One region of the Paenibacillus sp. FSL R10-2796 genome, then DNA from elsewhere that is predicted to be linked to it. Evidence: riboswitches for the same ligand, from Rfam matches in the RefSeq annotation. Region 1 holds a riboswitch; each other region holds the start of a gene.

What was found. Region 1 has a riboswitch for cyclic di-GMP ahead of NST58_RS05340 (glycosyl hydrolase). Riboswitches for the same ligand answer to the same signal wherever they lie in the genome.
Region 2: another riboswitch for cyclic di-GMP. It lies ahead of NST58_RS02365 (anti-repressor SinI family protein); the one in region 1 lies ahead of NST58_RS05340 (glycosyl hydrolase).
Region 3: another riboswitch for cyclic di-GMP. It lies ahead of NST58_RS22330 (thiamine pyrophosphate-binding protein); the one in region 1 lies ahead of NST58_RS05340 (glycosyl hydrolase).

The regions. Positions count from the first base shown of each region.
Region 1 is NZ_CP150178.1:1,208,732-1,213,005, forward strand. Features, by position in the region: gene NST58_RS05335 (sugar phosphate nucleotidyltransferase) at 62-1,435, shown strand; cyclic di-GMP riboswitch class I at 1,572-1,651, shown strand; gene NST58_RS05340 (glycosyl hydrolase) at 1,664-3,214, shown strand; gene NST58_RS05345 (glycosyl hydrolase) at 3,366-4,274, shown strand, end outside.
Region 2 is NZ_CP150178.1:493,207-497,480, reverse strand. Features, by position in the region: gene NST58_RS02385 (hypothetical protein) at 1-189, shown strand, start outside; gene NST58_RS02380 (signal peptidase I) at 191-781, shown strand; gene NST58_RS02375 (TasA family protein) at 872-1,480, shown strand; gene NST58_RS02370 (helix-turn-helix domain-containing protein) at 1,650-1,979, shown strand; gene NST58_RS02365 (anti-repressor SinI family protein) at 2,087-2,242, opposite strand; cyclic di-GMP riboswitch class I at 2,270-2,354, opposite strand; gene NST58_RS02360 (2-oxoglutarate dehydrogenase E1 component) at 2,825-4,274, shown strand, end outside.
Region 3 is NZ_CP150178.1:4,911,922-4,916,195, forward strand. Features, by position in the region: gene NST58_RS22320 (YafY family protein) at 1-858, shown strand, start outside; gene NST58_RS22325 (HAMP domain-containing methyl-accepting chemotaxis protein) at 980-2,230, shown strand; cyclic di-GMP riboswitch class I at 2,405-2,501, shown strand; gene NST58_RS22330 (thiamine pyrophosphate-binding protein) at 2,657-4,274, shown strand, end outside.

The DNA.
Region 1 (4,274 bases):
CTGACGTTTTGATAACAATTCAAATATGCTCGATTTCCATAATTCAAGGAGGGTTCATTCTATGAAAATGGTACTTCTATCAGGCGGTTCAGGTAAACGGTTATGGCCGTTGTCCAACGACTCACGTTCAAAGCAATTTCTAAAGGTACTTGAAAGCCCTCAAGGTGAACCAGAATCCATGGTACAACGTGTCTGGAGACAGTTGGAGGAAGCAGGGATGGCAGAATCATCTTATCTGGCCACCGGCCGCGGCCAAGTAGAAATGATACAAAGCCAACTGGGAAGTCATGTGCCGATTATCGTTGAACCGGAGCGTCGGGATACTTTTCCGGCTATCGCCTTAACAGCTACCTATCTTTATTCAGTGGCAGGTGTTTCTCCAGCGGAGACGGTAGCAATATTGCCTGTTGACCCTTATGTAGAAGCATCCTTTTTCGATACCATAGCTATGCTTGAGGAGACCATGCTGGAAAGTGGAGCAAATCTGGCTCTAATGGGTGTTGTTCCTGAACATGCCTCAGAGAAATACGGATATATTATTCCTACCACCGAAGAGGCGGGGGAAAATGGTTTTATGAAGGTGAGTCACTTTCAAGAGAAACCAGACCGCATACAAGCAGAACAGCTCATCGAACAAAATGCCTTGTGGAATTGCGGCGTGTTTGCCTTCCGCTTAGGGTACTTGTTAGATATTTTGCAGCGTAAAGGGTTGCCTTTAGGATATGAAGAATTGCAGAAGCAGTATAAGCTATTGTCTTCCATCAGCTTTGATTATGAAGTGGTGGAGAAAGAAGAACATATTGTGGTGCAGCCGTATGATGGATTCTGGAAGGATCTTGGAACGTGGAATACGCTGACAGAGGAAATGAGCAGCAAGCATGTAGGAAAAGGTTTTGTGACGGCGGATTCTGAGGGGACTTGCTTGATTAATGAGCTGGACATTCCGATAACGGTAATTGGTGCGAAGGATCTGATCATTGCGGCTAGCCCGGATGGAATTCTAGTTACCCATAAAGCTGAGAGCCCACGGATTAAAGAAGTGCTGAAGACCTTTGAACAAAGACCGATGTACGAGGAACGCCGTTGGGGCCATTACAAAGTTATTGATTATGTGAAATATGATGAAGGCAATGAAGTGCTGACCAAACGGATTTTTATATCCGAGGGGAATAATATCAGCTATCAATTACATCGCAAGCGTAGTGAAATTTGGACAATCGTCAGCGGCGAAGCAAGTATTGTGCTGAATGAGAAAAAACATAATGTGAAGGCTGGGGACGTGGTACGTATACCGGAAGGAACGAAGCACGCGATCCTTGCTTTGACGGATGTTGAGTTTATAGAGGTACAGACGGGGTCTGAATTAGTAGAAGAAGATAACATACGTATTACTTTAGACTGGAATGATATAGAACTACAACAATTCATTTCATAGGTCTAACCTATCTATTTAACCAATTCAAAATTTCTTGAAACAGGTAAATTGACTCAATTATCAAAAAAAGTCATAAAAACACTAAATAGATCATTAATTGTCGTCGATACTTACGGTAAGAGAGATTATTTCTCTTAAATTGAAAAGGCAAACCTATCGAAAGGTAGGGACGCAAAGCTATAGGGCCTTCGAAAGAGTGGCAGCCTGGCTACCGAAAGGGAGATTATTTTGAAAGCTTACCGTACGTATCGATTGTTTGGTGCATTTCTGTCACTCGTCCTGTTTCTGACTGCACTTCCGCTGGCTGTTGGAATTTCGCCGTCTATTGTCATAGCTGCTTCAAATTCTGGAACGCCGGTTACCCCAGGTGCCTCACCTGAAGCCGTAAAGCTGCTTAACTATTTTTACTCGATCTCAGGAAAAGGCATTATTGCTGGTCAACATGACTATTTAGAAAGTCCAGATGAAATTAACAATATGCTGAAGGGAACCAGCGGACAATATGCGGCTCTTCACGGTTATGAAATGGGTGCGATCAGTGGCCAGTCCGAAGCAACGATGGCTTGGCAACGTCAAAATGTGGTGAACAGCGCCATCAACTGGAATAAAGCGGGCGGGATCGTAGCTATGACTTTTCATGCTAACCTGCCGGGCACCTCTTATGACTGGGATAATGTGAAAAAAACACTTAGCCAGAGTGAGTTCGATAGTTACGTTACACCGGGTACCAAGCAATATAACAATCTGATCGCTGAGCTTGATAAGGTGGCCGTCTCTTTAAAAAGCTTGCGCGATGCCAACGTTCCGGTGCTTTGGAGACCCTATCATGAAATGAACGGGAACTGGTTCTGGTGGGGGAAGAAAAATAACTTTTCTACACTATGGAATATTATGTATGACCGTTTTGTTAACGTTCATAAATTAAATAATTTGTTATGGGTATGGAGTCCGAATGCTCCCAATGTTTGGTCAGATCCTTATGCGCTAACTTATCCAGGTGCTGATAAAGTAGATATTCTGGCAGCAGATATATACGAAAATGATTACCAGCAAAAATACTATGACAGCTTATTGAGTCTAGCCGCAGGCAAACCGATTGCGATCGGGGAAAATGGTGAAATGCCTAATCTGGAGAAGCTTCAGCAATCGCAAAGTAAATGGACGTATATGATGAGCTGGGGAAAAATGCTTTACGAGAATAACAGTGCAGACACAATCAAAACATTTATGAATAGCAACTATACCCTGACCAGAGATAAATTAAATACTGGTCTGGCACCGACACCTAGCGCCGCACCAGCGCCGGCACCTTCTGAAGAAGAGGGGGAGGCAGCAATTCCTCTCGCGAAGGGGCTTGCAGGAGAGTATTACAACAACATGCAATTGTCGGGAGCAGCAACTCTTAACAGAACTGATGCAATAATCGATTTCAATTGGCGGCAAGGCTCCCCGGATGCCGCCCTCGGGATTGATCGGTTCTCCATACGTTGGAGCGGTAAAATTAAGCCATTATATAATGAGCAATATACATTTTACACTACCTCAGATGATGGTATCCGTGTCTGGGTGAATGGGGAATCCGTGATTGATAGTTGGACTAAGCAAAGTGGTACTGAGCGTAAGGGCACTATAACGCTGAAGGCTGGCCAGCTATATGATATCAAGGTGGAGTATTACGAGAATGAAGGCGATGCGAGAGTCCGCTTGATGTGGGAAAGTGCTAGTCAAGCTAAAGAGACAGTTCCAGCAAGTGCACTTTTTCTTCCGGATGTCTCCTGATTGATGAAAATTAAAGGTCGATCCTTAGTGGCTCTGCGTTATTGCAGAGCTACTAAGCTATAGTCCTCATTAGGTCAGAAGACGATTGTCCGATAACAGGTATGTTTTTAACACCTGTGGAGGCAGTACAGCTACCGAAAGGAGGATTTATTTGCGTAAATATTATAAGAAAAACAGATTGTTGTTTACTATGTTACCGGTGTTTATTATTTTTTCCTTGCTGCCTTGGGGAGAGGTTAAAAGTCTTCCGAAGGCTATGAGTGTTTCTTCCTCTCTACCTCCGGCTATACCAAGCAATCCTTCGGCTTCTGAAGAAGCCAAGCAACTGCTGAGTAATTTGGTGAATCTACGTGGCAAAGGGATCTTGTCCGGCCAGCATGATTATCTAGAAAGTCCAGATGAACTGGTTCATAAGCTGAAGAATACTTCGGGACAAAATGCCGTTCTACATGGTTATGAATTAGGGGCGATTAATAATCAATCCGAAGGGACGATCGCAGAACAGCGGCAAGCTGTTATAGACAGTGCAATTGAATGGCATCAGGAGGGTGGCATTGTAGCCATGACCTTCCATCAGAGCTTACCGGGAACCTCACCAGAATGGTCCAATGTAAACAGAAGTCTCAGTCAAGAGAAATTTAATGCTTATGTTACACCTGGGACAGCTCAGTATAAGAGGCTAATTTCAGATCTAGACGAGGTTGCTGGATATTTGGGTCAGCTGCGTGATGCCGGAGTGCCGGTCTTATGGCGACCTTACCATGAAATGAATGGTGGTTGGTTTTGGTGGGGGAAAAAGGACAATTTTTCAGAGCTGTGGAGTATTGTCTATGATCGTTTTGTAAACACACACAAGCTAAATAATCTACTGTGGGTGTGGAATCCAAATGCACCGAATGAATGGTCAGATCCATATGCTGCATATTATCCCGGTGGGGATAAACTCGATGTTCTGGCTGCGGATATCTACAATAACGATTATAAACAGTCCTACTATGAGGATCTGCTCGCATTGGCCGAGGGTAAACCTATCGGAATCGGGGAGAGTGGGCAACTGCCG
Region 2 (4,274 bases), 720 kb from region 1:
AAAGAACAACCTGAAGCCCCAGCCACTGACCCGGTAAAGCCGGAAATTGACGAAGAGCTCACAATTCCAAAAGATGTCCCTCAGCAAGAGGCTCCACAAGAGACGCCAAAGGCGGAAGACAGTACGACTACCCCGCCGGTAGCAACCCAAGCTCCTTCGGACCCTCAACCTGAGAAAGGTGGAGAATAAGATGCGAATTAAAAAAATTATCAATAATACCCTATCGAGCTTAATGCTTGTGATCTTTATTCTGCTGGTGGCAGCCGTAGTGTTATCCAAGGCCTCCGGCGGTGAACCTGCTTTCTTCGGATATGAGATCAAAACCGTACTCTCAGGATCGATGGAACCAGGAATTCAGACAGGCTCAATTGTCGCATTAAAACCCGGAGGGGATATGAATCGTTTCAAACCAGGCGATGTCATCACCTTTAGGAATGAAGATAATCTGCTCATTACTCACCGGATTGTAGAAGCGACCGTCAATAACGCTACTGGTGAAGCTGTTTATCGCACTAAAGGCGATAACAACGACGCGCCCGACATGAACCCTACCAGTTCTGTGAATGTTGTAGCTCAGTATACCGGGGTCACTGTACCCTATGTCGGTTACGCTATGAATTTCGCGGTTTCCAAAGCTGGAAGTGTAGTCCTCATGATCGTGCCTGGCTTGATGCTTCTGCTCTATGCTCTGTATACCTCTTGGAAGGCTGTAGCTGCATTAGAAAAGAAAAATGCTGCCCTACTGCCAGCGTCGCCGCCCCCAACAGAAACACAGCCCTAAGTTGATTGTCCACTTCCGCTTACGAACCGGAAGATACAATATATAAATTTTATAAAAAATTCAAACACAAATTTGAGGAGGAATTTTATTATGGGTATCAAGAAAACATTGGGTCTTGGCGTAGCATCTGCAGCACTGGGTTTATCATTAATCGGCGGAGGAACCTTCGCATACTTTAGCGACACTGCGCAAAGCACAGCTACATTCGCAGCGGGCACGCTCGATCTGAACTCCGACCCTTCTGTCATCGTTAATATTCCTAACCTGAAACCAGGTGATACGGTAACTAAATCCTTCAAATTGAAAAACGATGGTTCGCTCGATATCGGATCTATTATTCTGAATACATCGACTCAAATCACGGATGCTAAAGGAGATAACTACCTGGATTTAGCCGAGTTCATTAAAGTTAAATTCCTTAGAAATAATGATAAAGGAGTACCTATCGTCTCTCCTGAAAATGTAGTTTATGAGACTACACTTGCTGCTTTAAAAAGTCAGCATCCGGATCTCGTAAAAAATACAGGTTGGGATCAACTCTTTACCGAAGCATCCGGTATTAAAGCCGGTACCAACGACAGCTTCTCCGTCCAATTCGAATTTGTGGAAAATAACCAAGATCAAAATATTTTCCAAGGCGATAGCTTAACACTGACTTGGGATTTCGTAGCTAAACAAGGTGCGAAAAAAGACTACTAAGATCAATAAAGTAATTTAATAAAATACTCGAAGAGCAGCAGATCCTGAATCCGGCCACGGATAAGCAGATTGCTGCTCTTCTCTTTACAATAAACTTTGTCCGATTTATTGATATTTGCTATACTAATAACAAAAATTACGGAGGGGCGTCAGCATAGTGCCACAGAATATGGGCCAACGTATCCAGCAGCTCCGCCTAGACAAGGGTTTCTCCCTATCTGAGCTTGCGGACAGAGCAGATGTGGCTAAGTCGTATCTTAGCAACGTGGAGAGAAACATCCAATCCAATCCATCCATCCAGTTTATCGAAAAAATCGCTGACGCGCTTCAGGTATCCATTCATGCCCTACTCTATGGAGAACCCAATGATGCAGAGGAATCACATTTAGATTCGGAATGGTTCCGATTGGTGCAGGAAGCTATGGACTCAGGCATTAGCAAACGCGAATTCAAAGAATTTCTGGACTATCAGAAATGGAAGCTCGATCAAAAGGATTAATACTTCCTACTAATCTGGTACGATCCTCTCTTCTACTAAATCATACCGAAAAAGGACACAGCGAAGAACCGCTGTGCCCTTTTTCGATATGTAACCCCTCTAATGTATTACTGCACGATCTGCACAGTTTTCTCATGAAAGAACTGGCGGATTTCATCTGCCTTAATGCCAGCCTTCTTAGCTGCTAATAATAAATGTACCCACTCTTGATCCAGATCAATAAACTGCTGTTCTCTGTTGCTACCCTGGTTGGACTTTTCCAAAAAATCTCCCCCTAAGATTTTACGTCCCCAGGCAATCCGGCTGTCATAGTATCTCTACCTTAGACCCGCGACTTTGTGCCCCTGCCTTTCGGCAAGTTTACCTTTTACTGGACCCTTTTCACGAAAGGATCTACTTAAAAAACTATAAAATTACTATCTGCAATAACATTATACAAAAAGAAAGCGGAAAAGTGTGTCGATTCCTGGTTACTTTCTATTTTAAAAACGAAAAATAAAAGATTTTTTTTCAAAGATCTTGTCCGATTATCACGATACTCGTCCGTTACATAAAATAAATTGTACTAGCAAAATAAATATTTACTGACCTAATAGTTAAAAATAAGGATAATAGAATCATTTTAATAGGCCTTTAGAATGGGTAATGAGAAGAAACACCCTTCTTTTCATTAGAACAAGCTAACCCATACCATTTTGCGAACGTATTGGACGAAAGAATGAATTGATTACAGTGGCCGAAAGTAGCACAATAAGATGAGAAATGAAACCGCAATCATCACAGCTCCAGTAAGCGTTGACACAAAATGTCACGTATGGAGTTCATCCGTTAAGGAGGATGTATTCATGGCAGCCAAAGAGCCCTATAACGAATCCATTTGGAGTAAGTATTACGGACCCAATTTAGGCTACATTCAAGAAAGATATGAACAGTTTGTGAAAGATCCCTCCACCGTAGAAAATAATTATCGCGAGCTTTTTACAAATTCGGGACCTCCTCCCCTAACTCCGGATAGCGAACCGGCTCCTCAGCCGCGCATCTCGGGAGACACCGAATGGCTTAGAAAAGCAGTAAGAGCTTCCAAGCTAATCGCCAATATTCGTATATATGGCCATATGGCCGCTGAAATTGATCCGCTGGTACGCGATCAGAATCCCATGGCAAAATATCTTGAGCTTGAAACCTATGGGCTGACCCGCGAAGACCTGATCGCACTGCCTGCCACGCTTATATGGGAAAATGCGCCGAATGATGTGCATACCGGATGGGATGCCGTGCAACGTATGCGTCAGGCATACACCAAGACTATCGCCTATGAATTCGGGCATGTGCATGAAGAAAAAGAACTGCAATGGCTAAATAGGCAGGCAGAATCCACCAGCTCACCAGCACCCCTAAATAATACAGAACGCAAAGAGCTCCTGAACCGCCTGATTCAGGTAGAGCAATTTGAAACCTTCCTCCACAAGACTTTTGTAGGTCAGAAGCGTTTCAGTCTTGAAGGCAATGATGCTCTTGTGCCGATGTTAGATGAAATCGTACGTGCTGCTGCACATGACGGTGCGGAGCATATTTTGATGGGCATGGCGCATCGCGGCCGCCTCAACGTTCTTGCACATATTTTGGGCAAACCTTATGATATCATATTTTCAGAGTTTCATCATTCTCCGAACAAGGAGCTTTTCCCTTCCGAAGGCTCCACAGGCATTAACTATGGTTGGACAGGTGATGTGAAATACCATCTCGGTGCAGACCGTGCTGTCCGTGAAGGAGAAACCGTACGCACAAGAATAACACTAGCGAATAACCCAAGTCACTTGGAATTCGTCAATCCTGTTGTGGAAGGTTTCACTCGTGCCGCACAAGAAGATCGGAGCACTGCAGGACTGCCGAAGATTGATACCAGTAAAGCTATGGCGGTGCTGATGCATGGCGATGCTGCTTTTCCAGGTGAAGGAATTGTTGCAGAAACGCTTAATATCGGCAAACTTCAAGGTTATCAAAATGGTGGGACGATCCATATCATTGTTAATAACCGAATTGGTTTTACGACTGAAAGTGAAGATTCCCGTTCTACGCATTATGCGAGTGACATCGCCAAAGGGTATGAAATCCCAATAGTCCATGTCAACGCTGATGACCCAGAAGCCTGCGTAGCAGCTGTACGTTTAGCTAGCGCATACCGCCATCAATTCAAAAAAGATTTCGTAATTGATCTCATCGGCTACCGCCGTCATGGTCACAACGAAATGGATGATCCTGAAACCACACAACCTATTGTCTACGGTAAGGTTC
Region 3 (4,274 bases), 3.6 Mb from region 1:
ACTGTGTTTAGAGATATGGAAGCCTTATGTACAGCAGGAATACCGATTCTTGCCGAACGGGGACGTGAAGGGGGTTGGATGCTCACAGAAGGATACCGGACCTCCTTAACGGGTATGAAGCCCTCAGAGATTGCAACTCTGCTGCTGTCCGCAGACTCCTCAATCTTAAAAGATCTGGGTATACAAAACGACTTCTCTTCTGCCGTGCTTAAGCTGGAGGCTGCTTCCCCATCCAGGCCGAATAATCCAGCCAGTTACCTGAGCCAGCGCATTCATATAGATGGTGCCAGCTGGCACCCTTCCGACGAGACATATCCGTTCCTATCTGTCCTGCAGGAAGCTGTTTGGGAAGACCGTAAAGTGAAGATCACTTACCCACGGAATGACGAGATGAAGGAGCGTTTCATTGAACCTCTCGGGTTAGTCGCAAAACGTGGAGTTTGGTATGTAGTGGCACGAACCGTGGGTGAAATGCGGACTTTTCGCGTGTCGAGATTAATACAAGCTGACGCAACTTATGAATCATTTGTCAGACCTGAGGCTTTTGATTTAAAAAGCTACTGGGAACAATCGACTTTAGCTTTTAAAGCAGCACTGCCAAAATATGTAGTGAACTTAAAGGTGAATGAGTCTATTCTTAAAGAATTACAACGTGAAAGATATGTAACTATAACTTTAGTAGAACCCTCTGCTAATACTGGGTGGATGAACGTGGAGGCCGAATTTAATGCTATAGAATCTGCCTGTCGTATCGTACTCTCTTTCTCTCCTTCAGTTATTGTTTTAGCTCCTATCGAACTAGTAGGGATGGTAAAGTCTGCTATTAAAACAATTTCCACAATATATGAGGAATTTTGACATGAATTCTAAATATCTACTACTTAAAGAAGATTTATGACACTTCTCTATAGACCAATGACCTATAAATCCCCTATAATAACACCATTACATAAAATTTAATAAGGGGGACATTTTACCAATGAGCTGGATGCACAAACTTCCGTTAAAACAAAGAATTGTTGCCGGATGTTACCTCGTTGCCGCACTGTTTGCTATTCCTGTCTTAGTTACGTTAATGATTCTAGGTCAATTTCTCGTAGGAATTATACTAGTAGTTGTTCTTGCAGGTCTGACTTTACCTGTTGCTCGCTTCGTGGAGAGAACGCTTACATCATCTTTTGATGATATTGCTAATGTATCTCACAGTATTTCGAAGGGCGATTTCACTAGCAGAGCGGACGAAAATGGCTCAATGGGTGACGTAAGCCGCTCCTTTAACACAATGATTGATAAGCTCAAGAAGATTCTGACCGATGCATCGCAGATCACCCGTCAAGTTATGGATGCAAGCCGCGGAATCGAAGATAAGAACCAGAACCTGAAAATTGTCATGGCACAAGTAGCCTCTTCTTCTACTGAGCTCGCTCTTGGTGCAAATGAAATATCTACGGATATCGCTGATATGACAGAATCCATTAAAGACATTGAGACCAAAGTATCCAATTATACGAACTCCACCAAAGAAATGAACAGACGTTCAATACATACCTTAGAACTTGTTGAGCAAGGGCGCCAATCCGTAGATACACAGGCTGAAGGCATGCGTAAAAACATAGAGGCTACACAAAAAGTGGCTGATACTATTGAAGCTCTCTCACAAAATGCCCGCGGGATTACGATGATCACCAAGACCATCACAGAGATCGCTGAGCAGACCAACCTGCTGTCACTGAATGCCTCCATCGAAGCTGCTCGTGCCGGAGAGCATGGTCGGGGTTTTGCCGTTGTAGCTCAAGAGGTCCGCAAGCTTGCTGAAGAATCTACGGCATCCACAAAAGAAGTATTCGGCTTGGTCCGCAGCATTGAGTCAGATATTAAACAAGCCATCGATAATATTGCCATCAATGAAGAGGTTGTGCAGGTTCAGAATGAAATGATCACTCAATCTGCCCATATTTTCGCACAAATTGTACAAAGCGTGCAGTACATTACCGAGCAAATCTCTTCATTCTCTGCGGAGAGTGATCTTATGCTAGAAAGTGCCTTGAAAATTTCCAGTGCAATTGAGAATATCTCAGCTATCACCGAAGAAACTGCTGCTGGCACGGAAGAGGTATCGGCGGCTATGAATGAACAGATTAATGCCCTGCAGTCTGTTGCAGAAGAAACGGAAAAAATGACCCAGGCCGTATTTAATCTGCAAAAAACCATTCATATCTTTAAATTCTAGTTCAAAACTATCAACTGCCACCTAAGCTGAGTCTTAGGTGGCAGTTTTTTTCGCGAGGCAAAACTTCATCTCTTGGACAAGACTTTCGTCAAATTTCGAGTTTTTTTAGCGGATTATGTTGACAAAAATTAATGAGGAATATATTGTAAAGTAAAATTATTCTTATCAACTATAAATTAATATTGGCAAAATCCTCGAAAGAGGATGACGCAAAACCATGGATCTACAGCCTCATTTTTTCGTTTGAGGCCATGATTGCCAGGTTGCAGAGGAACCAGGACGGCTGAACTATTGTTCAGTCTTAGCGGCGCCTTATGCCACCAACCTGTGCTTACTATAGAGCACAGGTTTTTACTTTTTGAGTATATTGATCTATCGTATCTATTCGGTAGATTAATAACTAATATATATCAAAAAACTTGTGAGGTGTTTCTTTTGAAGACAGTCGCAGATTACATGGCGGAAGCACTACGTAACCTTGGAGTCACCCATTCTTTTGGGATCATTGGCAAATCCATTTGTCCAATTGTTCTAAAGATGGTGGATTACGGTATTGAATTTATTCCCGGCAGACATGAAGCAAGCTCCGGATTCGAAGCAGCAGGGTATGCGCTGAAAACGGGTAACCTAGGCGTAGCATTTGGTACTTCGGGTCCTGGGGGAACTAACCTGCTTACAGCAGCAGCACATGCGAAAGCTAACAACCTACCTGTCCTATTTATTACCGGCCACCAATCCATTACAGAGCTTGGAATTCCTCAATGTCAGGACTCCACCTCTTTTCTGGCTGATTTAGCTGATATGTTCAGACCTGCCACCTTGTTCAGTAAATTGGTTGAACGTGGGGATCACTTTGGTACTATTTTTAATCATGCGATTTCTGTGGCCCTGACCAAACGGGGTCCTGTTCATCTTTGTATTCCTTTTGATGTACAAACTGAAGTATTGGAAGAATGCAATATAGTAATCCCAGAAAGAGAGTCTCTAATTAGTCAAGCTAATATCGATAGAGTCATCGATGCTATTCAAGCTGCTAAGAATCCTTTGATTATTGCGGGTAAAGGAATTAACCGCTCCGGAGCACATAAAGAGCTTGTTCAACTCGCAGAAACATTTAATATTCCTGTAGTAACATCTCCTGGTGGAAAAGGGGCTATAGTCTGGGATCACCCACTCTATCATGGTCCTATTGGCGTTGGCGGTTCGACCCACGGGGACGATTTATTGAATAAAAGCGATTTATTTATAGTGCTTGGATCACGTTTAAGTGATATGACCATCTGTAATCTTAAACGGGAGAATCATCCAGCAACTTTAATTCAATTTGATATTGATCCAACCTTTGTCGGAAAAATACTATTGTCCAAAACGATACCGGTCACTGGGGACCTGCGCGATAATTTGGTGCACTGCCTAAATCATATTGACCCAAGCACAATCACCAAACGTGAGGCTTTGGCCGATGCGGATTATTCAGAAGAGCTTCCAACCCTCAAGAATCTTTCCCTTGCTTCGGTAATGAGCACTTTAAGTGATTTGATCCCTTATAATAATTCAATTTTCGTTGATGATGGAAGTCATGGATTCCACGCTGCAAAATGGTACAAGGTTAAGAAACCGGGCAGCTTTGTTTTTGATGCGTATTTTGCTTGCATGGGTAATTCGATCGGCATGGCTATTGGTGCAAAAGTTGCTGCTCCTGAAGAAACTGTCCTCTGCATTACAGGTGATGGTTGTTTCATGATGCTCGGCGCTGAGATTAACACCGCTGTCTGCAAAGATATCCCTGTCATCTTTATCGTGGTCAATAATAAGCAACTAGATATGGCTCTTAAGGGTATGGAGAAAACCACAGGTCGTATCGATGGAACTCTATATGAAGTACCAATGGACGCCGTAAAATTCGCTGAATCTCTAGGTGCTAAAGGCTACAAATGTGAGACTGCGGATGAATTCACAGCTGCAATTAAAGATGCGGTAGCTCTAAACCATGTTGCCGTTATTGAACTACTAACAGACCGTGATGAAGTCCCTCCGACTGCAC